Regions from separate parts of the Pseudomonas sp. Sample_16 genome, predicted to be linked through region 1. Evidence: predicted binding sites of a transcription regulator. Region 1 holds the regulator's gene; the other holds the start of a gene.

Region 1 (21,193 bases):
CAAGGATGGACGTGAAACCCTGGCTCGCGTGATCGGCAGCGATCCGGAAACCGACCTCGCGGTGCTGAAGATCGACTTGAAAAACCTGCCTTCGATCACTGTCGGCCGCTCGGACAACATCCGCATCGGCGACGTCGCGCTGGCCATCGGCAACCCGTTCGGCGTCGGCCAGACCGTGACCATGGGCATCATCAGCGCCACCGGGCGCAATCAACTGGGCCTGAACAACTACGAAGACTTCATTCAAACCGATGCCGCGATCAACCCCGGCAACTCCGGTGGTGCGCTGGTAGATGCCAACGGCAACCTGACCGGTATCAACACCGCGATCTTCTCCAAGTCCGGCGGCTCTCAAGGCATCGGCTTTGCGATTCCGGTGAAACTGGCGATGGAAGTGATGAAATCGATCATCGAGCACGGCCAGGTTATTCGTGGCTGGCTGGGTATTGAAGTACAACCGTTGTCCCAAGAGCTGGCGGAATCGTTCGGTCTTTCGGGGCGCCCGGGCATTGTCGTGGCCGGGATTTTCCGTGACGGCCCGGCGCAGAAAGCCGGGCTGCAACTGGGCGACGTGATTCTTGCCATCGATGGCGAACCTGCGGGTGATGGCCGCCGCTCGATGAACCAGGTCGCGCGGATCAAACCGACCGACAAGGTCACGATTCAAGTCATGCGTAACGGCAAGGAAATCAAACTGACGGCAGAAATCGGTTTGCGTCCGCCGCCGGCGCCGGTGAAAGAAAAAGAAGAGAAATAAGCCAGGCCCGATCAATTCGGGTCAATGGAAGACATTCTCATCGGACATGTTATATTGTTTCAATTCTAGCAATTGGAACAACATAACATGTCGTCTCGAACAAAGTCCTGCGTGGCAAGTCTTGCCCTCGGGCTGCTGGGTGAACCGGTCTTCGCCGAACAATCCCAGGCATTGGAACTGGACGCCATCAGCGTCACTTCCGACTACGAATCCCCCACCGGGCCTGTCGCTGGCTACCGCGCCACCCGCTCTGCCAGCGCGACCAAGACCGATACCGCCATCCGCGACATCCCGCAATCGATCAGCGTGGTCCCCGTCAGCGTGCTCGACGATCTAGGCAGTACCCACGTTGAGCGCGCGCTGGACTTCGCCGGCGGGGTTTCCAGACAGAACAACTTCGGTGGCCTGACGCTGTACGAATACAGCGTGCGCGGCTTCACCACATCGGAGTTCTACAAGGACGGTTTCAGCGCCAACCGTGGCTACCCGAGCTCGCCGGATGTGGCGAACATCGAGCGCATCGAAGTGCTTAAAGGCCCCGCCGCCAGCTTGTATGGGCGAGGTGATCCGGGTGGCACGGTGAACATCGTCACCAAGAAACCTCAGCCCGAAGCCTTCGCGACCCTGCACACCAGCGCGGGCAGTTGGGATCGTTATCGCACGGCGCTGGACGTCAACACGCCACTCGATGACCAGGGCAACGTGCTGTCGCGGGTGAATCTGGCCGTCGAGGACAACCATAGCTTTCGCGATCACGTCGACAGCCAGCGGGTGTTTGTCGCGCCTTCCTTCAGTTGGCAACTGAACACGGACACCAGCCTGCTGGTAGAGAGTGAATTCGTTCGTCACAGCTCGACCTTCGATCGCGGCATCGTCGCACCCGACAACACCTGGAGTGGCGTATCCCGTTCGACCTTCCTCGGCGAACCCGACGATGGCGACATCGACAACCACAACAATCAGCTGCAGGCCGCCCTCGAGCATCAGCTCAACGACACCTGGAAATTGCGCCTGGCCAGCCATTACAAGCAAGGCAAACTCTGGGGCTTCGCCTCGGAGGCGCGCCCGCTGAATGCCGACGGCCATACCGTCAACCGCCGTTATCGAGAACGTGACAACAATTGGCACGACAGCATTAGCCAACTCGAACTGCGCGGCTTTTTCGACACCGGCCACTTGCAGCACGAATTGTTGATCGGCAGCGAATACGAGAACTTTCGCAAGAACGAGCGGGTGACAACCATTGCCGGCAGCCCCTACGCCATCGATATCTACCAACCGGTCTACGGTCAGCCAAAACCCAACGGCGCACGTTCCGGTACGGACTTCTTCGAGCATGTCGAGAGCCATGCACTGAACCTGCAGGACCAGATCATTTTCAACGACAAACTGCGCGGGCTGCTCGGTGTGCGGTTCGAACACTTCGAGCAACGCATCGACGATCGCACCCGTGGCGCCACCAGCAACCAGACTCACGACGCGCTGACCCAAAGGGCCGGCTTGCTGTACCAACTGACGCCTGAGGTCGGCCTGTTCGCCAACGCCTCCACTTCGTTCAAACCGAACAATGGCCTGGACGCGACCGGTAAATCCTTCGACCCGGAAGAAGGCATCGGCTACGAGATCGGGATCAAGAGTGAGCTGTTCGATGACCGTTTGAGCAGCACCCTTGCCGCTTTCCATATCGAAAAAGAAAACGTCCTCGCCCTCGACCCGGCTACAGATACCAGCCGCGCCATGGGCAAGGCACGCAGCCAGGGAATCGATCTGCAAGTGACCGGGCAAGTCACCGACGCTGTCCGGCTGATCGGCGCCTTCGCCTACATCGATGCTGAAGTCACTGAAGGCGACAAGGTCATTCCCACCGGCAGCCGCATTCTCGGCGTGGCCAAACGCAGTGGCAGTCTGTTGGGGGTTTATGAGTTCCAGGACGGTCGACTGCGCGGTTCGGACGTTGGCGCCGCGTTCACTTACGTCGGTGATCGCTCGGGTGAAGCCGGCAGCGACTTTGAATTACCTGCCTACCACACCGTCGACCTGCTGGCCCATTACAAGGCCAGCGACAACGTCACGCTGGGCCTGAACCTGAACAACCTTTTCGACGAGAAATACTTCGAGCGCTCCTACAGCAACTACTGGGTCAACCCCGGCGAGCCGCGCAATTTCACTGTCAGCCTGACACTCACTCTGTAAAAGGAAGTCCCCATGCACCCACTCAAACCCCTTGTACTGCTTGGCTTGCTGTTTGCCACAGAAGTCTCGGCCCACGGCCTGTGGACCGAACAACGTCGAGGCAACATCGAGGTCATTTACGGTCACGGCGCCGAAGACAATGCTTTCAAGGCACAGAAAATCAGCGGCGCCTGGGCTTATGACGGCCATGGAAAAATGATTCCGGTGACGGTACAGCGGCTGCCCGATCACGCACGCCTGCAACCACTTAAACCACCCGCCGTGATGGCGGTGGCGCTCGACAATGGCATGTGGTCGCAGACCAGCGACAAGAAATGGATCAACGAAGGCCGCAGCAAGGTACCGGGGGCGATCGAGGCGACCCAGACGTTCAAGTACAGCCTGGCGATTTATCAGCCGGGGGCGAAGTTGCCCAAACTTGATCAACTGAAATTGCTGATTCTGCCTGAGGTCGATCCGCTGACTGTAGGACCGGGCGGATCATTGCCGGTGCGAGTATTGCTGGATGGCAAACCGGCGGCGGGCGTGAAGTTGGTGGGGGACTATCGCAACGCACCGAATACCTTGAGCACCGAAACCGATGCACAGGGTCGGGCACAGGTGGTGGTGCGCAATGAAGGCTTGAACGTGATTTCGGCGCAGATGGAAGTGCCGGTAAAAGACAGCCCTGACGTGAACAGTCGCGGGCTGTTCAGCTCGCTGACGTTCCTAGGCGAGCCGCATCACGAGTAACCCATAAAACCTTGTAGGAGCGAAATGCTGTTCACTTAAGGACGAACACTGTACCCGTGGCGAGGGAGCTTGTCGGATCGCCGCACCGTCCCGCTGGGGCGCGAAGCGGCCCTAAAATGGACTGCTGCGCAGCCCAACGGGACGGTGCGGCGATCCGACAAGCTCCCTCGCCACGGGATGCTGACGTTCTCTTAAGTGAAGAGCGAGGCTTGCACGCGAAGGACGATGGCTCGGTATTCGTTTTTTACCGAGTCGTCCTTTTTCGCGGGCAAGCCTCGCTCCTACAGATTCCGGGCCGGTTTAGAGATCGCCTAAACCGTCGATCAGCGCCTGGTTCTGCTCTGGCGTACCGATGCTGATCCGCAGGAACTGCGCAATCCGCTCCTGCTTGAAGTGCCGAACGATCACGCCTTGCTCACGCAACTTCGCCGCAAGCCCTGCCGCATCGTGCTGCGGGTGACGGGCAAAAATGAAGTTGGCCGCCGATGGCAGCACCTCAAAACCCTTCTCCTCCAACTGCGCAACAACCTTCTGGCGATTCTCGATCACCAACCGGCACGTCCTGTCGAAATACTCGCGGTCCTCAAATGCGGCGGCGGCACCGACATTGGCCATGCGATCCAGCGGATAGGAGTTGAAACTGTTCTTGATCCGCTCCAGCGCCTCGATCAGGTCCGGATGGCCGACTGCCAGACCCACCCGCAGTCCCGCCAGGGAACGGGACTTGGACAGGGTCTGGGTCACCAGCAGGTTTGGATAACGGTCCACCAACGCAATCGCGGTATCGCCGCCGAAGTCGATGTACGCTTCGTCTACCACTACCACCGAATCCGGACTCGCCTGGAGAATCTGCTCGACCGCGTCCAGTGCCAGCAGGCAACCGGTCGGCGCGTTCGGGTTGGGGAAGATGATACCGCCGTTCGGTTTGGCATAGTCCGCCGGGTTGATCCGGAACTGTTCGTCCAGCGGTACGGCGTCGAACGTGATGCCGTACAACCCGCAGTAGACCGGGTAAAAGCTGTAGCTGATATCAGGGAACAGCAATGGCTGATCGTGTTGCAGCAGACCGTGGAAGATGTGCGCCAGCACTTCATCGGAACCGTTACCGAGAAACACCTGATTGCTCTGCACGCCGTAGTATTTGGCCACGGCATTCTTCAACAGATCGCTGTTGGGGTCCGGGTACAGGCGCAGGTTGTCGTTCAGCTCAGCCTGCATCGCTGCCAGGGCTTTGGGCGATGGACCGTACGGGTTTTCGTTGGTGTTGAGCTTCACCAGCTTCGCCAGTTTTGGCTGTTCGCCCGGCACGTAAGGCACCAGATTCTTGACGAACGGGCTCCAGAATTTACTCATCTCAGTTCCCCTTCTTGTCGTCAACGATGCGGTATTCGGCGCTACGGGCGTGCGCGGTCAGCGACTCGCCACGAGCCAGCACGGAAGCGGTTTTACCGAGTTCCGAAGCACCCTGTTCTGAGCAGAAGATGATCGACGAACGTTTCTGGAAGTCATACACACCCAGCGGCGACGAGAAGCGCGCAGTACCGGAAGTCGGCAGCACGTGGTTCGGGCCGGCGCAGTAATCGCCCAGCGCTTCGGACGTGTGACGGCCCATGAAAATCGCCCCGGCGTGACGAATCTGCGGCAACCAGGCTTGTGGATCGGCAACCGACAGCTCCAGGTGCTCCGGCGCGATACGGTTGGCCACTTCCATGGCTTGTTCCATGTCGCGCACCTTGATCAACGCACCACGGCCATTGATCGAGGTTTCGATGATCGTGGCGCGTTCCATGGTCGGCATCAGCTTGGCGATGCTGGCCGCGACCTTGTCGAGGAATTCGGCGTCCGGGCTGACCAGAATCGCCTGGGCGTCTTCGTCGTGCTCGGCCTGGGAGAACAGGTCCATGGCGATCCAGTCCGGATCGGTCTGACCGTCGCACACCACAAGAATTTCCGACGGACCGGCGATCATGTCGATACCGACCTGGCCGAACACGTGGCGCTTGGCGGTGGCGACGTAGATGTTGCCCGGGCCGACCACCTTGTCGACCTTCGGCACGCTTTCGGTGCCGTAGGCCAATGCCGCAACGGCTTGCGCACCGCCGATGGTGAAGACCCGGTCGACCCCGGCGATGCAGGCAGCGGCCAGCACCAGTTCGTTGATCTCACCACGCGGGGTTGGCACCACCATGACCACTTCGGTCACGCCGGCAACCTTGGCCGGAATGGCGTTCATCAGCACCGACGATGGGTAAGAAGCCTTGCCGCCCGGCACGTAGAGGCCAGCGCGATCCAGCGGCGTGACTTTCTGGCCCAGCACCGTGCCGTCGGCCTCGGTATAGCTCCAGGAGTCCTGTTTCTGCTTTTCGTGGTAGCTGCGCACACGGGCGGCAGCGACTTCGAGTGCTTCGCGCTGCGCCACGGAGATGCGGGTCAATGCCAGCTCCAGGCGCTCACGCGGCAGGATCAAGTCGGCCATGGACTGAACGTCCAAACCGTCGAACTGGCGGGTAAAGTCCACCAGCGCCGCGTCACCGCGCTCGCGCACAGCCTTGATGATGTCCAGCACTCGCTGATTGACCGAGTCGTCAGACACACTTTCCCAGCTCAGCAGATGATCCAGATGATGCGCGAAATCCGGGTCAGCAGCGTTGAGTCGGCGAATTGCAGTCGGTGCGGTCATAGCGAGAGCCTCATAGGAATGGCAAAAAACTCAGGCGCCCGAAGCTAACATTCGATCCGCTTGGGCACCTGAGAATTCTGGCTATGAGGCGGATAGACGGCGCGACTCAGCGTCGCGCAGGTGAATCAGCCGCGGTGTCGAGACTCCACTGCCTTGCGCAGGGTGTCGATCAACGCCTGGATACGGGCGTGCTGCATTTTCATCGAAGCTTTGTTGACGATCAGACGGGAGCTGATGGCCGCAATGAAATCCTGTGGCTCCAGGCCATTGGCCCGCAGCGTGTTGCCGGTGTCGACCACGTCGATGATCTTGTCGGCAAGACCGATCAGCGGTGCCAGTTCCATCGAACCGTACAGCTTGATGATGTCGACCTGGCGCCCCTGTTCGGCGTAGTAACGCTTGGCAACGTTAACGAACTTGGTGGCGATGCGCAGGCGGCCCTTGGGCTCGACCGCGCCGACCTTGCCAGCCGTCATCAACTTGCATTGGGCGATTTGCAGGTCCAGTGGCTCGTACAAGCCCTGGCCGCCGTATTCCATCAGCACGTCTTTACCGGCGACACCGAGGTCGGCGGCACCATGCTCGACATAGGTCGGCACGTCGGTGGCACGCACGATCAGCAGGCGTACATCTTCCTGGGTCGTGGGAATGATCAGCTTGCGGCTCTTGTCCGGATTCTCGGTCGGCACGATGCCCGCTTCAGCGAGAAGCGGCAGGGTGTCGTCAAGGATGCGGCCCTTGGACAGTGCGATGGTCAACATGGGAAACGTCAGTCCTTATCAAGGTACTCATGCCCGGTCGCAAACGGCGCCGGACACACATCGAGCCGGAAACCGGCTCGACTTCAACAATTCAACGGGCATGTCCTTATGCCCCTGCAGCAGGAACTAGCCCGGAACGCGACGGATCTTGGCGCCCAGCATCTGCAGTTTCTCTTCGATGCACTCGTAACCACGGTCGATGTGGTAGATGCGATCGATGAGGGTGTCGCCTTCGGCAATCAGTGCCGAGATCACCAGGCTGGCCGAAGCGCGCAGGTCGGTAGCCATGACTGGCGCGCCCTTGAGCTTTTCGGTACCGGTGACGATGGCGGTGTTGCCTTCGACCTGGATCTTGGCGCCCATGCGGTGCAGTTCGTAAACGTGCATGAAGCGGTTTTCGAAGATCGTCTCGATCACAGCACCGGTGCCTTCGGCAATGGCATTGAGGGAGATGAATTGTGCTTGCATGTCGGTCGGGAACGCCGGGTACGGAGCGGTCCGCACGTTGACGGCTTTTGGCCGCTTGCCGTGCATGTTCAGCTCGATCCAGTCTTCGCCGCAGGTGATTTCGGCACCCGCTTCGCGCAGTTTTTCCAGCACGGCTTCAAGGATGGTCGGATCAGTGTCCTTGACCTTCACGCGCCCGCCGGTCACGGCAGCAGCAACCAGGTAAGTACCGGTTTCGATACGGTCCGGCATCACCTTGTAAGTGGTGGTGTGCAGACGCTCGACGCCATCGATGGTGATGGTATCGGTACCGGCGCCGGAAACCTTGGCACCCATGGCATTCAGGAAGTTTGCCAGGTCGACGACTTCAGGCTCGCGCGCGGCGTTGGCCAGAACGCTGCGGCCCTTGGCCAGGGCGGCGGCCATCATGATGTTCTCGGTACCGGTCACGCTGACGGTATCGAAGAAGAAGTGCGCACCGCGCAGGCCGCCTTCAGGCGCCTTGGCCTTGATGTAGCCGCCTTCGACGTCGATGATCGCGCCCATGGCTTCAAGACCACGGATGTGCAGGTCAACCGGACGCGAGCCAATGGCGCAACCGCCAGGCAGGGCAACTTCGGCTTCGCCGAAACGGGCAACCATCGGTCCCAGTACCAGAATCGACGCACGCATGGTTTTAACCAGTTCGTACGGAGCGATCAGGGTCTTGATGGTGCGAGGGTCGATCTCGACTGCCAGCTTCTCGTCGATCACCGGCTCAATGCCCATGCGACCGAACAGCTCGATCATGGTGGTGATGTCGTGCAGGTGCGGCAGGTTGGCAACGGTGACCGGGCCATCGCACAGCAGCGTGGCAGCCAGGATCGGCAGGGCAGAGTTCTTTGCCCCGGAGATGCGGATTTCGCCGTCAAGACGAGCACCGCCAGTAATAATCAATTTATCCATAAGAATCTCGACGCCCTTGGGCTCAGGTGCGCTCGGCCCAGGCCGCGCTGCTGAAAAATTTCATAGTGACCGCATGGATGCTGCCATCGGTGATCCATGGGTTCAAATGGGCATAGATCTGCTGCTGACGCTTCACCGGGCTCAACGCCGCCAGTTCATCGCTAATCACGTTCAGCTGGAAATTGCAGCCTTCGCCCTCGACTTCAACCTTTGTTCCGGGCAGCTTTCCTTCAAGGAAGCTCTTCACTTCTACGGCCTGCATGCTCAACCTCAATCGGCGCCCTGTGCGCGCGGGTCGGACATCATACAAAAAAGCCCCGCGCCTGCGAACCCCGCGGAGCAGGACTCTGACGGGGGGCTTCTTTATAGATGCGGGTTAGGGATGCGCCAACAGCTCGGTCAGCTCGCTGACCTGAGCGATTTCACGCATGTCTTCCGGCATTGCGCGGATGCTCAGCGCCTTGCCGGCAGCCTGTGCGTCGCGCATGAAACACAGCAGCAACGACAAACCGACGCTGCTGGATTTTTCTACCGCCGAACAATCGACCACCACTGTCGCCGCCTTGCTGGCCTTGATCAGCGCCTGCCCCTGCTGACGCAAGGCCGGGCCGGTGCGGTAGTCCAGCACGCCGCTGAGCCGCAGCTCGCCGGCTTCGTCCATCCGGACTGCCGACTCACTCATTGAGTTTGCTTCTCGGACGATTGTTCGGCAGTTTCCTTGGCCTTGGCGACCTCCCCGGCCCAACCATTGATGGTCTTGTCCAGATCGTTGCCATTGCGCTGCATTGCATCGGCGAACTGATCGCGGAACAGCTTGCCGATGTTGATGCCGTTGATGATGACGTTACGCAGTTTCCATTCGCCATTGATTTTTTCGAGGGTGTAGGACACTGGGTAGATCGCACCGCTGCTGCCCTTGACCGTCATGCCGACACTGGTGCGGTCCCCGGACTCCTCCTTGGGAGCGTCAACGGTGATGCCCTGGTTGTTGTACTCCAGCAAGGCGTTGCCATAGAACTGGAACAGACCTTTCTTGAAGTTCTCTTCGAAGGTCTTCATCTGTGCAGGCGTGGCTTTGCGCGAGTACTTGACCGTCATGATGCTTTTGGAGATGCCCTCGGCATCGACAACAGGCCCGACAATCGTGTTCAGCGCGTTATAGAAGTCTTGCGGATCTTGCTTGTATTTCTCTTTGTTGGCGGCCAGGTCGGCCAGCATCCGATTGGTGGTGTCCTGGACAAGGTCATGCGCGGAAGGGGCCGCCACGGCGTTAGCCATCAACGGCACGGCCGCGAGCAATATCAACAGGCCACGTCGCAAGGTAGAGATCATTTACAAATTCCTCATTTGGGGTCTTTGCTAACGGTATTGAGCAGGAACTTACCGATCAGGTCCTCGAGCACCAGCGACGACTGCGTGTCATGGATGGTCCCGCCATCCTTGAGCAACGCTTCTTCCCCGCCCACGCTGATACCGATGTACTTCTCGCCCAACAGGCCAGCGGTCAGGATAGATGCAGTGGAATCAGCCGGCAGATTATCTACACGCTTTTCCAGCTGCATGGTCACCCGACCGGTGAAACTGTCGCGGTCCAGATCGATCGCTGTGACCTTGCCGATAGTGACACCGGCCATGGTCACTTTAGCTCTGACCGTCAAACCGGCGATATTGTCGAAATACGCATAAAGTTTATAGGTATCGGTGCTCGGGCTCGGGGACAGGCCACTGACCCGCAATGCCAGCAGCAACAAAGCCAGGATGCCAGCCAGCAAGAAAAGGCCGACACCGATTTCCAGGGTGCGGTTTTGCATCAGAAATCTCCAAACATCAAGGCGGTCAGAATAAAGTCCAGACCGAGGACTGCCAACGAGGCATAGACCACGGTCTTGGTAGTGGCACGACTGATCCCCTCGGAAGTGGGCTCGCAGTCATAGCCTTGGAATACGGCGATCCAGGTCACGACGAAGGCAAATACGATGCTTTTGATGATGCCGTTGAGCACATCGTCAGTGAAGGTCACACTGTTCTGCATGTTCGACCAGTAGGAGCCCTCGTAGACACCCAGCCAGTCGACAGCCACCCACGAACCACCCCAGATGCCCACCACGCTGAAAATCATCGCCAGCACCGGCAGGGAAATGAAGCCGGCCCACAGGCGCGGGGCAATGATGTACTTGAGCGGGTCGACACCGATCATTTCCAGGCTGGAAAGCTGTTCGGTGGATTTCATGTTGCCGATCTCGGCTGTCAGCGCCGATCCGGCTCGCCCGGCAAACAGCAACGCGGTCACGACCGGCCCCAGCTCACGCAAAAGCGTCAGCGCGACCATCTGCCCTACCGCCTGTTCCGAGCCGTAGCTGGACAGAATGTTGAAGCCTTGCAGCGCCAGCACCATACCGATGAACACCCCGGAGACCACAATGATCACCAGGGACATCACGCCTACCGAATGCAGTTGCTTGACCAGCAGACCGAAACCGCCGCCGATACCGCCGCGACCCAGCAGTGCGTGAAACAGAAACAGCGTCGAGCGCCCGAACACCGCCAGCACATCGATGCCGGCATGGCCGAACCGGCGCACTCGTTCTAAAAGTGAAATCTTGCGCATCAACGCTTCCCCAGAAGATCTGCGCGGTAATCCGTCGCTGGAAAGTGGTACGCGACCGGACCATCGGGTTCACCGGTCATGAATTGACGGATGCGCGGGTCGTCCGAGTTCATCAGTTCGTCCGGCGTGCCCTGCCCCAGCACCTGCCCGTCGCCCACTACATAGATGTAGTCGGCAATGCTCGCGGTTTCGGCCAGGTCGTGGGAAACCACGATACTGGTGATGCCCAAGGCATCATTGAGCAAGCGGATCAGGCGCACCAATACGCCCATGGCGATCGGGTCCTGGCCAACGAAGGGCTCGTCATACATGAGAATCTGGGGATCGAGCGCAATGGCCCGCGCCAGCGCGACACGACGCTTCATGCCGCCGGACAGTTCGTCGGGCATCAGGTCGATGGCACCGCGCAAACCTACGGCCTGCAATTTGAGCAGGACGATATCCCGGATCATTTCTTCCGGCAGCTCGGTGTGAACGCGCAGTGGAAAAGCCACGTTCTCGAATACATCGAGATCGGTAAACAGTGCGCCACTCTGGAACAGCACGCCCATGTGCTTGCGGGCATCGAACAGATCGCTGCGCGACAGCGTCGGCAGGTTCTGCCCATTGACCCAGACTTCGCCGCTATTGGGCCGCAATTGTGCGCCCATCAACCGCAACAGCGTAGTCTTGCCACACCCGGAAGGTCCCATGATGCCGGTGACCTTGCCGCGGGGAATACGGATATCGACGTTATTGAAAATGCTGCGCGCACCGCGCTTGAAGGTCAGTCCCTTCAGCTCGACCGCGTAGGCGTTATCGGCACTCATCTAAACTCCTTGCGATGCAGCCTCTCACTCGGACGCCTGACTTTCTGACGAAAGCACATGCCTCTCGGGCGGGCCGAACTGGCGGCGAACTATATCACTGCAATGGTCACGCGCCCAAGGCCAAAGCCGGGCCATATTCGGTCACATGCCCGCCATGACGCGTCATTTAGAGGGATTGAGTAACAAGGAATGACAATGCGCGACGAACTTGCGTGAGGGTTTCGATCATAACCGCTATAATCGCCGCCTTTTCATCAGGCTAAACGATTTCTGACATGAGCCAATCCAGCGACCTGATTCAATCCGCCCAACGCACCATTCGCCTCGAAGTGGAAGCCGTACAAGGCTTGCTGCCACAAATCGATGCGGATTTCGTACGCGCCTGCGAGATGATTCTGGCCAGCAAAGGCCGCGTAGTCGTGGTCGGCATGGGCAAGTCGGGGCACATCGGCAACAAGATCGCCGCCACCCTGGCCAGCACCGGCACCACGGCATTTTTTGTCCACCCCGCCGAAGCCAGCCATGGCGACATGGGCATGATCACCCGGGACGACATCATTCTCGCGCTGTCGAACTCCGGCTCGACCAATGAAATCGTCACCCTGCTGCCACTGATCAAGCGCCTGGGCATCCAGCTGATCAGCATGACCGGCAACCCTGACTCGCCGCTGGCCAAGGCCGCCGAGGTGAACCTGAATGTTCACGTCGAGCACGAAGCCTGCCCGCTGAACCTGGCGCCGACTTCATCGACGACCGCCGCACTGGTCATGGGCGATGCCCTGGCCGTTGCCTTGCTTGAAGCCCGCGGCTTTACCGCTGAAGATTTCGCGTTCTCGCACCCGGGCGGCGCCCTGGGCCGACGCCTGCTGCTGAAAGTGGACAACGTCATGCACGCCGGTCAGGAGCTCCCACAGGTCCAGCGCGGCACCCTGCTCAAGGATGCATTGATGGAAATGACCCGCAAGGGTCTGGGCATGACGGTGATCCTTGAAACCAATGGCAAACTGGCCGGGATCTTTACCGACGGTGATTTGCGCCGCACCCTGGACCGCAGCATCGACATCCATAGCGTCACGATCGATCAGGTCATGACCGCCCACGGCAAGACTGCCCGCGCCGAAATGCTCGCCGCCGAGGCCCTGAAAATCATGGAAGACCACAAGATCAACGCACTGGTCGTGGTTGACGACGAAGACCGTCCGGTCGGCGCCTTGAACATGCACGACTTGCTGCGCGCGGGGGTAATGTAATGAGTACCGACCTGTTGCAACGCGGCCAGGCAATCAAACTGGCGGTTTTCGACGTCGACGGCGTTCTCACCGACGGTCGCCTGTATTTCCTTGAAGATGGCAGTGAATTCAAGACATTCAATACGCTCGACGGGCAAGGCATCAAAATGCTGATGAACGCCGGCGTACAGACCGCCATCATCAGCGGCCGCAAGACCCCGGTGGTCGAACGTCGGGCAAAAAACCTCGGCATTCCTCATCTGTTCCAGGGGCGCGAAGACAAACTGGTGGTTCTCGACGGTCTTCTTGAGCAATTAGGCTTAAGCTATGAACAGGTCGCCTACCTCGGTGACGACCTGCCGGACCTGCCGGTGATTCGCCGCGTCGGTTTGGGCATGGCTGTGGCCAATGCCGCCAGCTTCGTGCGCGAGCACGCCCACGGCGTCACGATGGCCCGCGGTGGAGAAGGTGCCGCCCGTGAATTCTGCGAACTGATCCTGCGCGCCCAGGGCCGCCTCGATGCGGCCAACGCCGCGTACCTGTGAGCCAAACATGCTGAGCAAAAAAATACGCAACATACTGCTGTTCGGCTGCATCACGGCGATTTTCGCCGCGGTCGGCTATTGGAACATCAGCCCGGAACGCTTCCTCGACAAGCCGGTCGTGCAGGTCGATAACAGCGCAATTGATTACTACGCCATCAATGCCCATAGCGTGCAGTTCCTGCCCGATGGCAAGTTGCAGTATGAAATGACTTCGGACAAGGTCGAGCACCTGAAAGCGACTGAAGTAACGCTACTGACCAATCCGGACCTGAACATGTTCCGCGGCACGCAGTTTCCGTGGCATGTCCAGAGCGATAAGGGTGAAGTCAATCCAGACGGCACCGAGGTCGAACTGATCGACTCGGTACGCATCACCCGTTTCGATGAGAAAAACCGCAGAACCCTGATCACCACCACTCGTATGACGGTGTTCCCGCAGCAGCAATATGCGCAGACCGAGCAACCCGTTAGAATCGACGGCGCTGGCGGTGTATCGACTGGCAAGGGAATGAAAGCGTATTTGAAAGAAAGCAGGATACACCTGCTATCGAACGTAAGAGGACAGTATGAGGCTCGTTAAAACCCTCCCTATTTTGCTCAGTCTGAGCGCTGCACTGGGAAGCGTGAGCGCCTGGGCTCTGCCGGACGATCAACAGCAGCCTATTCGCATCCAGGCCGACGACGCCCAACTGGACGACAAGAACGGTATTGCCACCTACACGGGCGATGTCATCATCACCCAGGGTTCGATGAAGGTCACCGGCAACAAAGTGACCATGACCCGCGCTCCGAATGGCGACATCGACGTGGTGACATCGGTGGGCAACCTGGCCTACTTCGAGCAACTGCAGACCGCGGGCGACACCAAACCCGTGCAGGGCTACGGCGTAACCATCCAGTACCACGCCTCGCAAAATCGCGTGGTCCTGATCGACCGCGCCAAAGTCATCGACAAGGACAACAACGTCACCCAGGGCGAGAAAATCGTCTACGACACCCAGAAGAAACTGGCCAGCGCCGGTCGCGCCACGGGTAGCAAGGTGACCGAGTCGCGTCCGCGCGTCGACATGGTGATCCAGCCGAAAAAGAAAACCGACGAGCAAAAGGCCCAGTAATGGCAACTCTGAAAGCTCAGCATCTGGCCAAGAGCTACAAGAGCCGCCAGGTCGTGCGTGACGTCAGCCTGTCCATCGACAGCGGTCAGATCGTCGGCCTGCTTGGCCCCAACGGCGCCGGCAAGACCACCTGCTTCTACATGATCGTCGGCCTGGTACAGGCCGATCAGGGTCGCGTACTGATCGACGACCTGGACGTCAGCCACCAGCCGATGCATGGTCGTGCCAAGGCGGGTATCGGCTATCTGCCGCAGGAAGCGTCGATCTTCCGCAAACTCTCGGTCGCCGATAACATCATGGCGATTCTCGAGACCCGCAAGGAACTCGACAAGGCTGGCCGACGCAAGGAACTGGAAAGCCTGCTGCAGGAATTCCACATCAGCCACATCCGCGACAACCTCGGCATGAGCCTGTCCGGTGGTGAGCGTCGTCGCGTGGAAATCGCCCGGGCATTGGCCACCAACCCGAAATTCATTCTCCTCGACGAACCTTTCGCCGGCGTGGACCCGATTTCGGTAGGCGATATCAAGCAGATCATTCATCACCTCAAGGCCAAGGGCATTGGCGTGCTGATCACCGACCACAACGTCCGTGAAACACTGGATATCTGTGAAACCGCCTACATCGTCAACGATGGCCAACTGATCGCCGAAGGTGACTCCGACACCATCCTGGCCAACGATCTGGTCAAGGAAGTGTATCTGGGCCACGAGTTCCGCCTGTAAGCACTGAAGCTCATGGCGGTACAGTTCGCGACAAACAGTAAAAATCAACCAGTTTTTATTGTTACAGCGGTCTAGGCAAACACTTCAGTTTCAGGCATATAATTTGCTTATGTTTGGCGCTTCGGCGCCCTGTAGTGGATGGCGCATGTGCGCCGGCGAATAAGGTGTTAAGCCCCTGCCATGAAACCATCGCTAGTCTTGAGAATGGGCCAGCAGCTGACGATGACACCGCAGCTGCAACAGGCCATCCGCCTGCTCCAATTGTCGACCCTGGACCTGCAACAGGAAATCCAGGAGGCCCTGGAGTCCAATCCGATGCTCGAACGCCAGGAAGATGGTGAGGATTTCGACAATTCCGACCCTCTGGCCGACAACGTCGAACAGAAGCCCAACACCGAGATTCAGGAACCCTCGTATCAGGAAAGCGCCCCGACGGTGGACAACCTCGAGGAAGGCGACTGGAACGAGCGCATCCCCAACGAGCTGCCGGTCGACACCGCTTGGGAAGATGTCTACCAGACCAGCGCCAGCAGCCTGCCGAGCAACGATGACGACGAGTGGGATTTCACCACCCGCACCTCGGCCGGCGAGAGTCTGCAAAGCCATCTGTTGTGGCAACTGAACCTGGCGCCGATGTCCGACACCGATCGCCTGATTGCCGTGACCTTGATCGATTGCATCAACAATCAGGGCTATCTGGACGAGACGCTCGAGGAAATCCTGGAAGCGTTCGATCCGGAACTGGATATCGAGCTGGACGAAATCGAAGCCGTCCTGCACCGCATCCAGCAATTCGAGCCGGCCGGTATCGGCGCGCGCAACCTTGGCGAATGCCTGTTGCTGCAACTGCGCCAGTTGCCCGCCAAGACTCCGTGGCTGGCCGAAGCCAAGCGTCTGGTCACAGACTACATCGACCTGCTCGGCAGCCGTGACTACAGCCAGCTGATGCGCCGCATGAAGCTCAAGGAAGATGAGCTGCGCCAGGTGATCGAACTGGTCCAGAGCCTCAACCCGCGTCCGGGCTCGCAAATCGAGTCCACCGAGGCCGAGTATGTCGTCCCCGACGTCATCGTGCGCAAGGACAATGAGCGCTGGCTGGTAGAGCTCAATCAGGAGTCGGTACCACGGCTGCGGGTCAACGCCCAGTACGCCGGTTTTGTGCGCCGCGCCGACACCAGCGCCGACAACACCTTCATGCGCAATCAGTTGCAGGAGGCTCGCTGGTTCATCAAGAGCCTGCAAAGCCGCAACGAAACCCTGATGAAAGTTGCCACCCAGATCGTCGAGCATCAGCGCGGCTTTCTGGAGTACGGCGACGAAGCCATGAAACCGCTGGTGTTGCATGACATCGCCGAAGCGGTCGGCATGCACGAATCGACGATCTCCCGGGTGACCACGCAAAAATTCATGCATACCCCCCGGGGCATTTATGAGCTGAAATACTTTTTTTCCAGCCACGTCAGCACCTCCGAAGGCGGCGAATGCTCGTCTACGGCGATCCGCGCGATCATCAAAAAACTGGTTGCCGCGGAAAATCAGAAAAAGCCGTTGAGTGACAGCAAGATCGCTGGTTTACTGGAGGCACAAGGCATTCAGGTGGCTCGCCGCACCGTCGCCAAGTACCGCGAATCCCTCGGGATCGCGCCTTCGAGCGAACGCAAGCGGTTGATGTAGAGCCACGCCACAGCGTTCCAGTGGCAGATCATCGGGTCTGCCGCTTTATGCACTGGCAACGAAGGAGAAGCTGTATGCAAGTCAACATCAGTGGACACCAACTGGAAGTGACCGAACCTCTTCGCACCTACATCGGCGAAAAACTCGAACGACTGGAGCGACATTTCGACAAGATCACCAACGTGCAGGTCACGATGACAGTCGAAAAGCTTAAGCAGAAAATCGAAGCCACGTTGCATATTCCCGGCAATGAAGTGGTCGCCAACGCGGAGCATACCGATATGTACGCGGCGATCGACGCATTGACCGACAAGCTGGATAAACAACTCAAAAAGCATAAGGAAAAGACCCAGAGCCTCCTCCAGGGCGCGACCGGTCGTTAACACTCCCTACCCATGATCCGACTTGAAAGCATCCTGACCCCCGGCCGTTCCCTGGTGAACGTGCCGGGCGGCAGTAAAAAGAAAGCCCTCGAGCAAATTGCCAACCTCATCCATCGCGAAGTGCCGGATCTGGCCATGCAGGATGTCTTCGAGAGCCTGGTCGCCCGTGAAAAACTCGGTTCAACCGGTTTTGGCAACGGTATCGCCATCCCCCACTGTCGCCTCAAGGGCTGTCATTCACCCATCAGTGCCTTGATGCACCTTGATGCCCCTATCGATTTCGATGCCATCGACGGCGCACCGGTTGACCTGCTGTTCGTTCTGCTGGTCCCGGAAGCCGCTACCGATGCGCACCTGGAACTTTTACGCCAGATCGCCAGCATGCTCGACCGCAAGGAAGTGCGTGAAAAACTGCGCAGCGCGCCGAGCAATGAAGCCTTGTATCAGGTAGTCCTGGACGAGCAAAACGGTCATTAATCATGCGCTTGATCATCGTCAGCGGACGCTCCGGCTCAGGTAAAAGTACTGCCCTCGATGTGCTTGAGGACAATGGCTATTACTGCATCGACAACCTGCCTGCCGGGTTGCTGCCCGAGTTGGCCGAGCGCGCATTGATCCATACCGAACTGGTGCAACCACTGGTTGCCGTATCCATCGACGCGCGTAACTTGCCGAGTCACCTGTCGCGGTTCCCCGAACTGCTCGAAGAAGTCCGCAGCCGGCATATCCAGTGCGATGTCCTGTACCTGGATGCCGACGAAGAAACCTTGCTCAAACGCTTTTCCGAAACCCGTCGTCGCCACCCATTGAGCAGCGCCAATCGCTCGTTGGCCGAGGCCATCAGTGATGAAACCAGCCTGCTCGGGCCAATTGCCGACCTTGCCGATCTCAAGGTAAATACCACCAACCTGAACCTGTATCAGCTGCGCGATACGATCAAGCTGCGCCTGCTGAACCAGCCGGAACCCGGCACGGCATTCCTGGTGGAATCTTTCGGCTTCAAGCGCGGCATGCCGGTGGACGCCGATCTGGTGTTCGATGTGCGCTGCCTGCCCAACCCCTACTGGAAGCCGGAGCTGCGCGCGCAGTCCGGCCTTGATCAACCTGTGATCGAGTACCTGGCGGCGCAACCGGATGTCGAGGAGATGTTCCAGGACATTTCCACATACTTGCTCAAATGGCTACCGCGCTTTGCGGCCAGTAACCGCGCTTACGTCACGATTGCCATCGGTTGCACCGGCGGACATCACCGCTCCGTCTACCTGACCGAACGCTTGGGCAAGACCCTGCAGCAATCCCTGAAGAACGTCCAGGTTCGCCACCGCGACCTCAGCTAAAGGATTCACATCGCGATGCCTGCTCTGGAAATCGAAATCATCAACAAGCTGGGCCTGCACGCCCGGGCATCCGCAAAATTCGTTGGGGTCGCCGGTCAGTTCAAGGACTGTACGATCAGGGTAGGCCGCACGCCGCAAACCACCGTCGACGGAAAAAGCATCATGGCCATGATGATGCTGGCTGCCGGCAAAGGTACGAGGATCTACCTGAGTACGGAAGGCGAACAGGAGCAGGAAGCGTTGGACGCCTTGGTCGCACTGATCAACAACTACTTCGACGAAGGCGAGTAAGCGGCAAGCCTATCGTTGACCGACACTGCGAAATCGCGACCACGGTTGCTTCTGCCGAGTCAGGCCCATGAAAAAGGCGCGCCACCCAATGGGTGGCGCGCCTTTTTCATGGGCTGCTGAGGTTAGCTACCGGCGACTGTCATCCGCTCGATCAACACCGAACCGGTGCGAATGTTGCTGCGCAGCTCCAGGTCATTACCCACGGCAACGATCTGTTTGAACATGTCGCGCATGTTGCCGGCGATGGTCACTTCCTGGACCGCAAACTGGATCTCGCCGTTCTCGACCCAGTAGCCCGCCGCGCCGCGCGAATAATCGCCCGTCACCATGTTCAGGCCCTGGCCCATCAGCTCGGTGACCAACAAGCCACGCCCCATGCGTCGCAGCAAGGCAGCCTGATCTTCGTCGCCATGGGTGACGAACAGGTTGTGCACACCGCCGGCGTTCGCGGTGCTCGGCATGCCGAGCTTGCGGCCGGAATAGGTGCCGAGGATGTAGGAAACCAATTCGCCCTTTTCGACGAACGGCTTGGCGTAGGTTGCCAAGCCATCGCCATCGAACGCGGCACTGCCCATGGCGCGCATCAGGTGCGGTCGCTCATCGATCGTCAGCCATTGCGGGAACAACTTCTGGCCGAGGGTGCCCTCAAGGAACGACGATTTGCGATACAGGCTGCCGCCGGAAATCGCCGACAGGAAACTGCCGAACAAGCCACCGGCCAATTCTGCCGAAAACAGCACTGGCACTTCGCAGGTCGGCACCGGACGCGCACCCAGGCGGCTCGCCGCTCGCTGCGCGGCACGCTGGCCGATGCTGACAGGGTCGGCCAGCAAACTGCCCTGGCGATTCACGTCGTACCAGTAATCACGCTGCATCTGGCCATCGGCCTCGGCAATCATTACGCAGCTCAGGCTGTGGCGGGTCGACGCATAACCACCGACAAAACCGTGGCTGTTGCCATAGACCCGGCAACCCTGATGCGTGCTCAGGGTGGTGCCGTCGGCATTCTTGATCCGGCTATCGGCGGCAAACGCCGCAGCTTCGCAGGCCAGCGCCTGCTCGATGGCTTGTTCCGGGGTGATGTCCCATTGGTGGAACAGGTCGAAGTCCTCCACGTCACGCGCCATCAGAGCAGCATCTGCAAGGCCCGACGCTTCGTCTTCCGAGGTGTGTTTGGCAATGGCCAACGCCGCCGCGACGGTTTCGCGAATGGCATCCGGGCCACTCGCCGAAGTGCTGGCCGAGCCCTTGCGCTGGCCAACATACAAGGTGATGCCAAAACCCTGATCACGATTGAATTCAACGGTTTCGACTTCACGCTGGCGCACTGTGGTCGACAGGCCCTGCTCCAGGGACACTGCCACTTCACAGGCACTGGCACCCTGGCGCTTGGCTTCAGCGATGATCTGCTCGACTTGTTCCTGCAGTGCCGGCAACGCTTGTGGGCCGACGCTTTCAACTGCACTCATGCTGTTCTCCACTCAAATTCTGCTTTCGGTAACGGTCATCGAGCGACCGGGCCGGACAAGCGGCCCCCGACTGGTTATCATGGCGGCGTTTCTTTGCGGACGGCCACCATGGTTGATTCTTACGACGACTCCCTCGATACGGGAGAAAAAAGCAAATCCCAGGTTAAACGCGAGCTGCATGCTCTGGTTGACCTCGGCGAGCGCCTTACAACACTCAAGCCTGACTTGCTGGCAAAACTGCCATTGACCGACGCTTTGCGCCGGGCTCTGGCCGATGCGCCCAAGCACACCGCGAACATCGCGCGTAAACGGCATCTTCAGTTCATCGGCAAGCTGATGCGCGATCAGGACACTGACGCCATTCTGGTTCTGCTCGATCAACTCGATGCCTCCACTCGCCAGTACAACGAACGTTTCCATAACCTGGAGCGTTGGCGCGATCGCCTGATCGCCGGCGACGATGCCGTGCTGGAAAAATTCGTCGTCGACTACC
Region 2 (8,037 bases), on a different contig from region 1:
TACAATCCGCCAACCAGTTCTTGCTGGTCCCAGACTTCCACCGAGTGGGCGAACCCGCGACGGTGCAGTTCAATGTAGGCGTCCTGCATGGCATCGGTAATCCAGGTGCCATCGGCGTATTCCCTGGGGGCGGCGCACGCCCGGATAACGGCGGCGAAATCCCGATCGAAGGTCACCTGATAGCGTTGTTGGCGCAGCAATTTGCCAAGGCTGCGGGATACGTGCAGTTCGTCGGGAAATAAAACTGTGCGTGGGTCGGGTGACCACCAGAGGATCGGTTGGCCTTCCGAGAACCATGGGAAACAGCCGTGACGATATGCCTGGATCAGCCGGTCGGCAGACAGGTCGCCACCGGCCGCCAGCAACCCGTTGGGGTCACGCATGGCCTTTTCCAGTGGCGGGAAAGTCAGGGTGTTGCGTTGTAACCAAGTCAGCATGGCGTTCGGGCTTGCAGAAGGGGAGGGCGGTGGCGGGCTCTCGGCCCGCCGTGAAGTGTGCCGTTAAACGACGGGAATGTCGTCGAGGTATTTTTCCGCGTCCAGTGCAGCCATGCAGCCAGCCCCTGCGGAAGTCACGGCCTGGCGATAGACGTGGTCGGCCACGTCACCAGCGGCAAACACGCCCGCAATGGCGGTCGCCGTGGCATCGCCATCACTGCCACCCTTGACCAGCAGGTAACCGTCGCGCATTTCCAGTTGGCCGACGAACAGGTCGGTATTGGGTTTGTGGCCGATGGCGATGAACACCCCGGCCACTGCCAGTTCCTTGAGTTCACCCGTATGGCTATCGCGCAGGCGGGCGCCGGTCACGCCAGTGGCGTCACCCAGTACCTCATCGAGGTTCTGGTTCCAGTGCAGGCGAATATTGCCGTTGGCAGCTTTCTCGAAGAGTTTGTCCTGGAGGATTTTCTCAGAACGCAACTTGTCCCGCCGGTGTATCAGATGAACTTCCTTGGCAATGTTCGACAAGTACAGTGCTTCTTCAACGGCGGTATTGCCGCCACCAATGACCGCGACCACTTGATTGCGATAGAAGAACCCGTCGCAGGTCGCGCAGGCGGAAACGCCTTTGCCGGCAAACGTTTCTTCCGACGCCAACCCCAGGTATTGCGCGGAAGCGCCGGTGGCAATAATCAGCGCGTCACACGTGTAGGTGCCGCTGTCGCCAATCAGTTCGAACGGGCGCTGTTGCAACTTGGCAGTATGGATGTGGTCGTACACGATCTCTGTGGCAAAGCGCTCGGCGTGTTTTTGCATGCGGTCCATCAACACCGGGCCGGTGAGGCCTTCGACATCGCCTGGCCAGTTATCGACTTCCACGGTGGTAGTGAGCTGGCCACCGGCCTGTATGCCGGTAATGACAACGGGTTTGAGGTTGGCGCGGGCGGCATACACGGCTGCGCTGTAACCGGCGGGGCCGGAACCCAGGATGATCAGGCGGTGATGCTTCGCTTCGCTCATAAAAACACCTCATAAGCCTTTGTCACAAAAGACAATGCATGCTCAAATTGAGTCGCACGTGATGTGCTGTTGACTATGCTACACCCTAGGATCACAAGCATGGCATCAAGCGTACAAACCCGTACAATGCCTGGCTGTAACAGCGTTTGTAACAAAATAAGCAGGACGTTTCGTGTTTATAAAAACCGGAACGCAGTGTTAAAAGTAGTCTGAGTTATGGCTGTCAACTTTTTTACCTGCCTGGATTGGGCAGTTTTTAATAGTCAATCAACAGATGGACGCGCCTTGGGCGCAGGAATAGTAGCGTTTTGAAGAAATCCACCGAAGCACCCAAAACAGTCGTGCCGCTCTGGCGTCAGCAATTGCACTACCGCCTCAAGGAAGGTGCATTGATCGCCATTGGCGCGTTGTGCCTGTTTCTGATGATGGCCTTGCTGACCTACGGCAAGGACGATCCGGGCTGGAGCCATAACAGCAAGATCGACGATGTGCAGAATTTCGGTGGTCCGGCGGGCTCCTACAGCGCCGATATCCTGTTCATGGTGCTCGGTTACTTCGCCTACATCTTCCCCCTGTTGCTGGCGATCAAGGCCTACCAGATCTTCCGCCAACGTCACGAGCCGTGGCAGTGGAGCGGCTGGCTGTTCTCCTGGCGCCTGATCGGGCTGGTATTTCTGGTGTTGTCCGGTGCTGCGCTTGCCCATATCCATTTCCACGCGGCGACCGGTCTGCCGGCCGGTGCTGGCGGTGCGCTGGGCGAAAGCCTGGGTGATCTGGCGAAAAACGCCTTGAACATTCAGGGCAGCACGCTGCTGTTCATTGCCCTGTTCCTGTTCGGCCTGACCGTTTTCACCGATTTGTCGTGGTTCAAGGTGATGGACGTCACCGGCAAGATCACGCTCGACCTCTTCGAGCTGTTCCAGGGCGCAGCCAACCGCTGGTGGGCGGCCCGTACCGAGCGCAAGCAACTGGTGGCGCAATTGCGTGAAGTCGACGACCGCGTGCACGACGTGGTCGCGCCAACCGTCACCGATAAACGCGAACAGGCCAAGGTCAAGGAGCGCTTGATCGAGCGTGAGCAAGCCCTGAGCAAGCACATGTCCGAGCGTGAGAAACAGGTGCCGCCGGTGATTGCGCCGGCGCCGGTCAAGCCACCAGCCCCGAGCAAGCGCGTCGAGAAAGAGAAACAGGCGCCGCTGTTCGTCGACAGTGCGGTGGAAGGCACCTTGCCGCCGATTTCGATTCTTGATCCCGCGGAAAAGAAACAACTCAATTATTCGCCGGAATCCCTGGCCGCGGTCGGTCATTTGCTGGAAATCAAGCTCAAGGAATTCGGCGTCGAAGTCACTGTGGATTCGATCCACCCAGGGCCGGTGATCACCCGTTACGAAATTCAGCCGGCGGCCGGGGTCAAGGTCAGCCGCATCGCCAACCTGGCAAAGGACCTGGCACGTTCCCTGGCCGTGACCAGCGTGCGGGTGGTGGAAGTGATTCCGGGCAAGACCACGGTCGGTATCGAGATTCCCAACGAAGACCGGCAGATCGTGCGCTTCTCCGAAGTGCTGTCGACTCCCGAGTACGACAACTTCAAATCGCCGGTCACACTGGCACTGGGTCATGACATCGGCGGCAAGCCGGTCATCACTGACCTGGCGAAGATGCCGCACCTGCTGGTGGCCGGTACCACCGGTTCCGGTAAGTCGGTGGGTGTGAACGCGATGATCCTGTCGATTCTGTTCAAGTCCGGCCCGGAAGACGCCAAACTGATCATGATCGACCCGAAAATGCTCGAACTGTCGATCTACGAGGGCATTCCGCACCTGCTGTGTCCGGTGGTCACCGACATGAAGGACGCCGCGAACGCCCTGCGCTGGAGCGTTGCCGAGATGGAGCGACGCTACAAACTGATGGCGAAAATGGGCGTGCGCAACCTGTCTGGCTTCAATGCCAAGGTCAAGGAAGCCCAGGACGCTGGCGAGCCGTTGAGCGATCCGCTGTACAAGCGCGAAAGCATCCATGATGAAGCGCCGCTGCTGCAAAAGCTGCCGACCATCGTGGTGGTGGTCGACGAATTCGCCGACATGATGATGATCGTCGGCAAGAAGGTGGAAGAACTGATCGCGCGTATCGCCCAGAAGGCGCGTGCTGCCGGCATCCACCTGATCCTCGCGACCCAGCGTCCGTCGGTTGACGTGATCACCGGCCTGATCAAGGCCAACATTCCGACCCGTATGGCGTTCCAGGTGTCGAGCAAGATCGACTCCCGGACCATCATCGACCAGGGCGGCGCCGAACAATTGCTGGGGCACGGTGACATGCTCTACATGCCGCCGGGTACCAGTCTGCCGATCCGTGTCCACGGGGCCTTTGTGTCCGACGATGAGGTTCATCGCGTGGTCGAGGCCTGGAAGCTGCGTGGCGCGCCGGAGTACAACGACGACATCCTCAACGGTGTCGAAGAGGCCGGCAGTGGCTTTGAGGGCAGCAGCGGTGGTGGCGACGGTGATGATCCCGAGGCCGATGCGTTATATGACGAAGCGGTGCAGTTCGTTCTGGAAAGCCGCCGTGCCTCCATTTCCGCGGTTCAGCGTAAACTGAAAATCGGCTACAACCGCGCAGCGCGCATGATCGAAGCCATGGAAATGGCCGGTGTCGTGACGTCCATGAATACCAACGGTTCGCGTGAAGTCCTGGCCCCTGGCCCGGTACGCGACTGATCCGAGATTGAAAAGGGGCGGCGTCCCGAGGCGCCGCCCGCACTCCCACGAATGTTATGAGGACTCCCATGCGTCTGATCCGCATGCTGTTGCTACCGGTACTGGCCTTGACCACGCTGCAGGCTCACGCCGATGACAAGGACGTGGCGCGCCTGACTCAATTGCTGGAAAAATCCCAGACCCTGACCGCACGTTTCTCCCAGCTGACCCTCGATGGCAGCGGCACCCAGTTGCAGGAAACCGCAGGTCAAATGTCCCTGCAACGCCCGGGCCTGTTCTACTGGCACACCGACGCGCCGCAAGAACAGTTGATGGTTTCCGATGGCAAGAAGGTCACCCTTTGGGACCCGGACCTGGAGCAGGTCACCATCAAGAACCTCGATCAGCGACTGACTCAGACCCCGGCGTTGCTGTTGTCCGGTGACGTGTCGAAGATCAGCCAGAGCTTTGACATCAGCGCCAAGGAAGCCGGCGGGGTGATTGACTTCACCCTGAAGCCGAAAACCAAGGACACGCTGTTCGACAACCTGCGTTTGTCGTTCCGCAACGGCTTGGTCAATGACATGCAACTGATCGACAGCGTCGGCCAGCGCACCAATATCCTGTTTACCGGTGTGAAGGCCAACGAGCCGATCCCGGCTTCGAAATTCAAGTTCGACATCCCTAAAGGGGCGGACGTGATCCAGGAGTAAGACGCATAACTTGTGGGAGCGGGCTTGTGTGGCGAGGGAGCTTGCTCCCGCTGGACTGCGCAGCAGTCCCATTTTGGGGGTGTTTCGCGCCCCAGCGGGAGCAAGCTCCCTCGCCACAGGATTTCGCCAGACTTGAGAACTACGTAATAAAAAGCGAGGTTTTAACAGTACGTGATGGACCTGTTTCGCAGTGCCCCGATCGCTCAGCCCTTGGCCGCCCGTTTACGTGCGACCAACCTGGATGAGTACGTCGGTCAGGAACACGTGCTCGCTCGCGGCAAGCCTTTGCGCGAAGCCCTGGAGCAGGGTGCCCTGCACTCGATGATTTTCTGGGGGCCGCCAGGGGTCGGTAAAACCACGCTGGCGCGGTTGCTGGCGGAAGTCTCGGAGGCGCACTTCGAAACGGTGTCGGCCGTGCTGGCCGGGGTCAAGGAAATCCGTCAGGCGGTGGAAATCGCCAAGCAGCAGGCCGCGCAGTACGGCCGCCGCACGATTCTGTTCGTTGACGAAGTGCACCGTTTCAACAAGTCCCAGCAGGATGCGTTCCTGCCGTACGTCGAAGACGGCACGTTGATTTTCATCGGTGCAACCACCGAAAACCCTTCGTTCGAACTCAATAACGCATTGCTTTCGCGCGCGCGCGTCTATGTGCTGAAAAGCCTCGACGAAACCGCGCTGCGCAAATTGGTGCACCGCGCACTGACCGAAGAACGGGGCCTGGGCAAGCGCAACCTGACCCTCAGTGATGAAGGCTTCCAGATGTTGTTGTCGGCCGCTGACGGCGATGGCCGGCGTCTGCTCAATCTGCTGGAAAACGCCTCCGACCTGGCAGAAGACAACAGCGAAATCGGCACCGATCTGCTGCAAAGCCTGCTCGGCGACACACGTCGGCGCTTCGACAAGGGCGGTGAAGCGTTCTACGACCAGATCTCCGCGCTGCATAAGTCGGTGCGCGGCTCCAATCCCGACGGCGCCTTGTATTGGTTCGCGCGCATGATCGACGGCGGTTGCGATCCGTTGTACCTGGCCCGGCGCGTGGTGCGCATGGCCAGCGAAGACATCGGCAATGCCGACCCGCGCGCGTTGAGCCTGTGCCTGGCGGCGTGGGAAGTGCAGGAGCGGCTTGGCAGTCCCGAAGGTGAATTGGCGGTGGCCCAGGCCATCACTTATCTGGCCTGCGCGCCTAAGAGCAACGCGGTGTACATGGGTTTCAAGAGCGCATTGCGCGCGGCTGCCGAACACGGCTCGCTGGAAGTGCCGCTGCACCTGCGCAACGCGCCGACCAAACTGATGAAGCAATTGGGCTACGGCGACGAGTACCGTTATGCCCACGACGAACCCGATGCCTACGCCGCCGGGGAAGACTATTTCCCGGAAGAACTCGACCCTATTCCGTTCTATCAGCCGGTGCCCCGGGGCCTTGAGCTGAAAATCGGCGAAAAGCTCAGTCATCTGGCGAAACTCGACCGTTTAAGCCCCAGGCAGCGGAGAAAATAGTGGTCCCATTGATAATCGCGGTTTCCGTCGGCGGGATCGCCGGCACGCTGTTGCGCTTCGCTACGGGTAACTGGATCAACGCTAATTGGCCGCGGCACTTCTATACCGCGACGCTGGCCGTTAATATCGTGGGCTGTTTGCTGATCGGCGTTCTATACGGTCTGTTTTTGATTCGCCCGGAGGTGCCCATCGAGGTGCGTGCCGGGTTGATCGTCGGCTTCCTCGGAGGGCTGACGACTTTTTCATCCTTTTCACTGGATACGGTGCGCTTGCTGGAAAGCGGGCAAGTGCCGCTGGCCCTGGGCTATGCGGCCATCAGCGTATTCGGCGGGCTGCTCGCCACCTGGGCCGGCCTGTCCTTGACCAAACTTTGATAACGAGAGACCGACATGCTCGATTCCAAACTGTTACGTAGCAACCTTCAGGACGTAGCGGACCGCCTGGCTTCCCGTGGCTATGCCCTGGATGTCGCGCGCATCGAAGCGCTGGAAGAACAGCGCAAGACCGTCCAGACCCGCACCGAAGCACTGCAGGCCGAACGTAACGCGCGCTCCAAATCCATCGGTCAGGCCAAGCAGCGCGGCGAAGACATCGCGCCGCTGATGGCGGACGTCGAGCGCATGGCGGGTGAATTGAGCGCCGGCAAAGTCGAACTGGACTCGATCCAGACCGAATTGGACTCGATCCTGCTGGGTATCCCCAACCTGCCGCACGAATCGGTGCCGGTCGGTGAAGATGAAGACGGCAACGTCGAAGTACGCCGTTGGGGCACCCCGACTGCCTTCGATTTCCCGGTTCAGGACCATGTAGCACTGGGCGAGAAGTTCGGCTGGCTGGACTTCGAAACCGCCGCCAAGCTGTCCGGCGCTCGTTTCGCCCTGCTGCGTGGCCCGATTGCCCGTCTGCATCGCGCCCTGGCGCAGTTCATGATCAACCTGCACGTCACCGAGCACGGTTACGAAGAGGCTTACACGCCTTATCTGGTCCAGGCTCCGGCGCTGCAAGGCACCGGCCAGTTGCCGAAATTCGAAGAGGACCTGTTCAAGATCGCTCGCGAAGGCGAAGCCGATCTGTACTTGATCCCTACCGCTGAAGTGTCGCTGACCAACATCGTTGCCGGTGAGATCGTCGACGCCAAGCAACTGCCGATCAAATTCGTCGCCCACACACCTTGCTTCCGCAGTGAAGCCGGTGCGTCGGGCCGTGACACTCGCGGCATGATCCGCCAGCACCAGTTCGACAAGGTTGAAATGGTGCAGATCGTCGAGCCGTCGAAGTCGATGGAAGCGCTGGAAGGCCTGACCGCCAACGCTGAAAAAGTCCTGCAACTGCTCGAACTGCCTTACCGCACCCTGGCGCTGTGTACCGGCGACATGGGCTTCAGCGCGGTCAAGACTTACGACCTGGAAGTGTGGATCCCGAGCCAGGACAAGTACCGTGAAATTTCCTCGTGCTCCAACTGCGGCGATTTCCAGGCCCGTCGCATGCAAGCCCGTTTCCGTAATCCGGAAACCGGCAAGCCTGAACTGGTGCACACCTTGAACGGTTCCGGCCTGGCTGTGGGTCGTACGTTGGTTGCGGTTCTTGAGAACTACCAGCAGGCCGACGGTTCGATCCGCGTGCCTGAAGTGCTCAAGCCTTACATGGGTGGCCTTGAGGTAATCGGCTGAA

Evidence for each region. The regulator sigma-54, encoded in region 1, starts transcription at its own class of promoters, with help from an activator protein. The targets are predictions, from matches to a motif close to ANTGGCATNNANNTTGCTNT.
Region 2: a site for sigma-54 is predicted at 1,511-1,530, ahead of D8U69_RS18495 (DNA translocase FtsK). Genes of this name have one in related genera too.

Annotation. Positions count from the first base shown of each region.
Region 1 is NZ_RCOB01000168.1:110,502-131,694, forward strand. It holds gene algW (Do family serine endopeptidase AlgW) at 1-757, shown strand, start outside; gene D8U69_RS21980 (TonB-dependent siderophore receptor) at 845-2,950, shown strand; gene D8U69_RS21985 (DUF4198 domain-containing protein) at 2,963-3,682, shown strand; gene hisC (histidinol-phosphate transaminase) at 3,983-5,035, opposite strand; gene hisD (histidinol dehydrogenase) at 5,037-6,362, opposite strand; gene hisG (ATP phosphoribosyltransferase) at 6,488-7,123, opposite strand; gene murA (UDP-N-acetylglucosamine 1-carboxyvinyltransferase) at 7,250-8,515, opposite strand; gene D8U69_RS22010 (BolA family protein) at 8,538-8,777, opposite strand; gene D8U69_RS22015 (STAS domain-containing protein) at 8,892-9,197, opposite strand; gene D8U69_RS22020 (ABC transporter substrate-binding protein) at 9,194-9,847, opposite strand; gene mlaD (outer membrane lipid asymmetry maintenance protein MlaD) at 9,859-10,326, opposite strand; gene mlaE (lipid asymmetry maintenance ABC transporter permease subunit MlaE) at 10,326-11,123, opposite strand; gene D8U69_RS22035 (ATP-binding cassette domain-containing protein) at 11,123-11,932, opposite strand; gene D8U69_RS22040 (KpsF/GutQ family sugar-phosphate isomerase) at 12,208-13,182, shown strand; gene D8U69_RS22045 (HAD family hydrolase) at 13,182-13,706, shown strand; gene lptC (LPS export ABC transporter periplasmic protein LptC) at 13,714-14,286, shown strand; gene lptA (lipopolysaccharide transport periplasmic protein LptA) at 14,273-14,821, shown strand; gene lptB (LPS export ABC transporter ATP-binding protein) at 14,821-15,546, shown strand; gene D8U69_RS22065 (RNA polymerase factor sigma-54) at 15,727-17,220, shown strand; gene raiA (ribosome-associated translation inhibitor RaiA) at 17,295-17,603, shown strand; gene ptsN (PTS IIA-like nitrogen regulatory protein PtsN) at 17,616-18,080, shown strand; gene rapZ (RNase adapter RapZ) at 18,083-18,940, shown strand; gene D8U69_RS22085 (HPr family phosphocarrier protein) at 18,956-19,231, shown strand; gene pmbA (metalloprotease PmbA) at 19,354-20,700, opposite strand; gene yjgA (ribosome biogenesis factor YjgA) at 20,809-21,193, shown strand, end outside.
Region 2 is NZ_RCOB01000137.1:1,098-9,134, forward strand. It holds gene aat (leucyl/phenylalanyl-tRNA--protein transferase) at 1-437, opposite strand, end outside; gene trxB (thioredoxin-disulfide reductase) at 501-1,460, opposite strand; gene D8U69_RS18495 (DNA translocase FtsK) at 1,769-4,177, shown strand; gene lolA (outer membrane lipoprotein chaperone LolA) at 4,246-4,869, shown strand; gene D8U69_RS18505 (replication-associated recombination protein A) at 5,044-6,366, shown strand; gene crcB (fluoride efflux transporter CrcB) at 6,366-6,740, shown strand; gene serS (serine--tRNA ligase) at 6,756-8,036, shown strand; partial or broken gene D8U69_RS18520 (NAD(P)-dependent oxidoreductase) at 8,037-8,037, shown strand, end outside.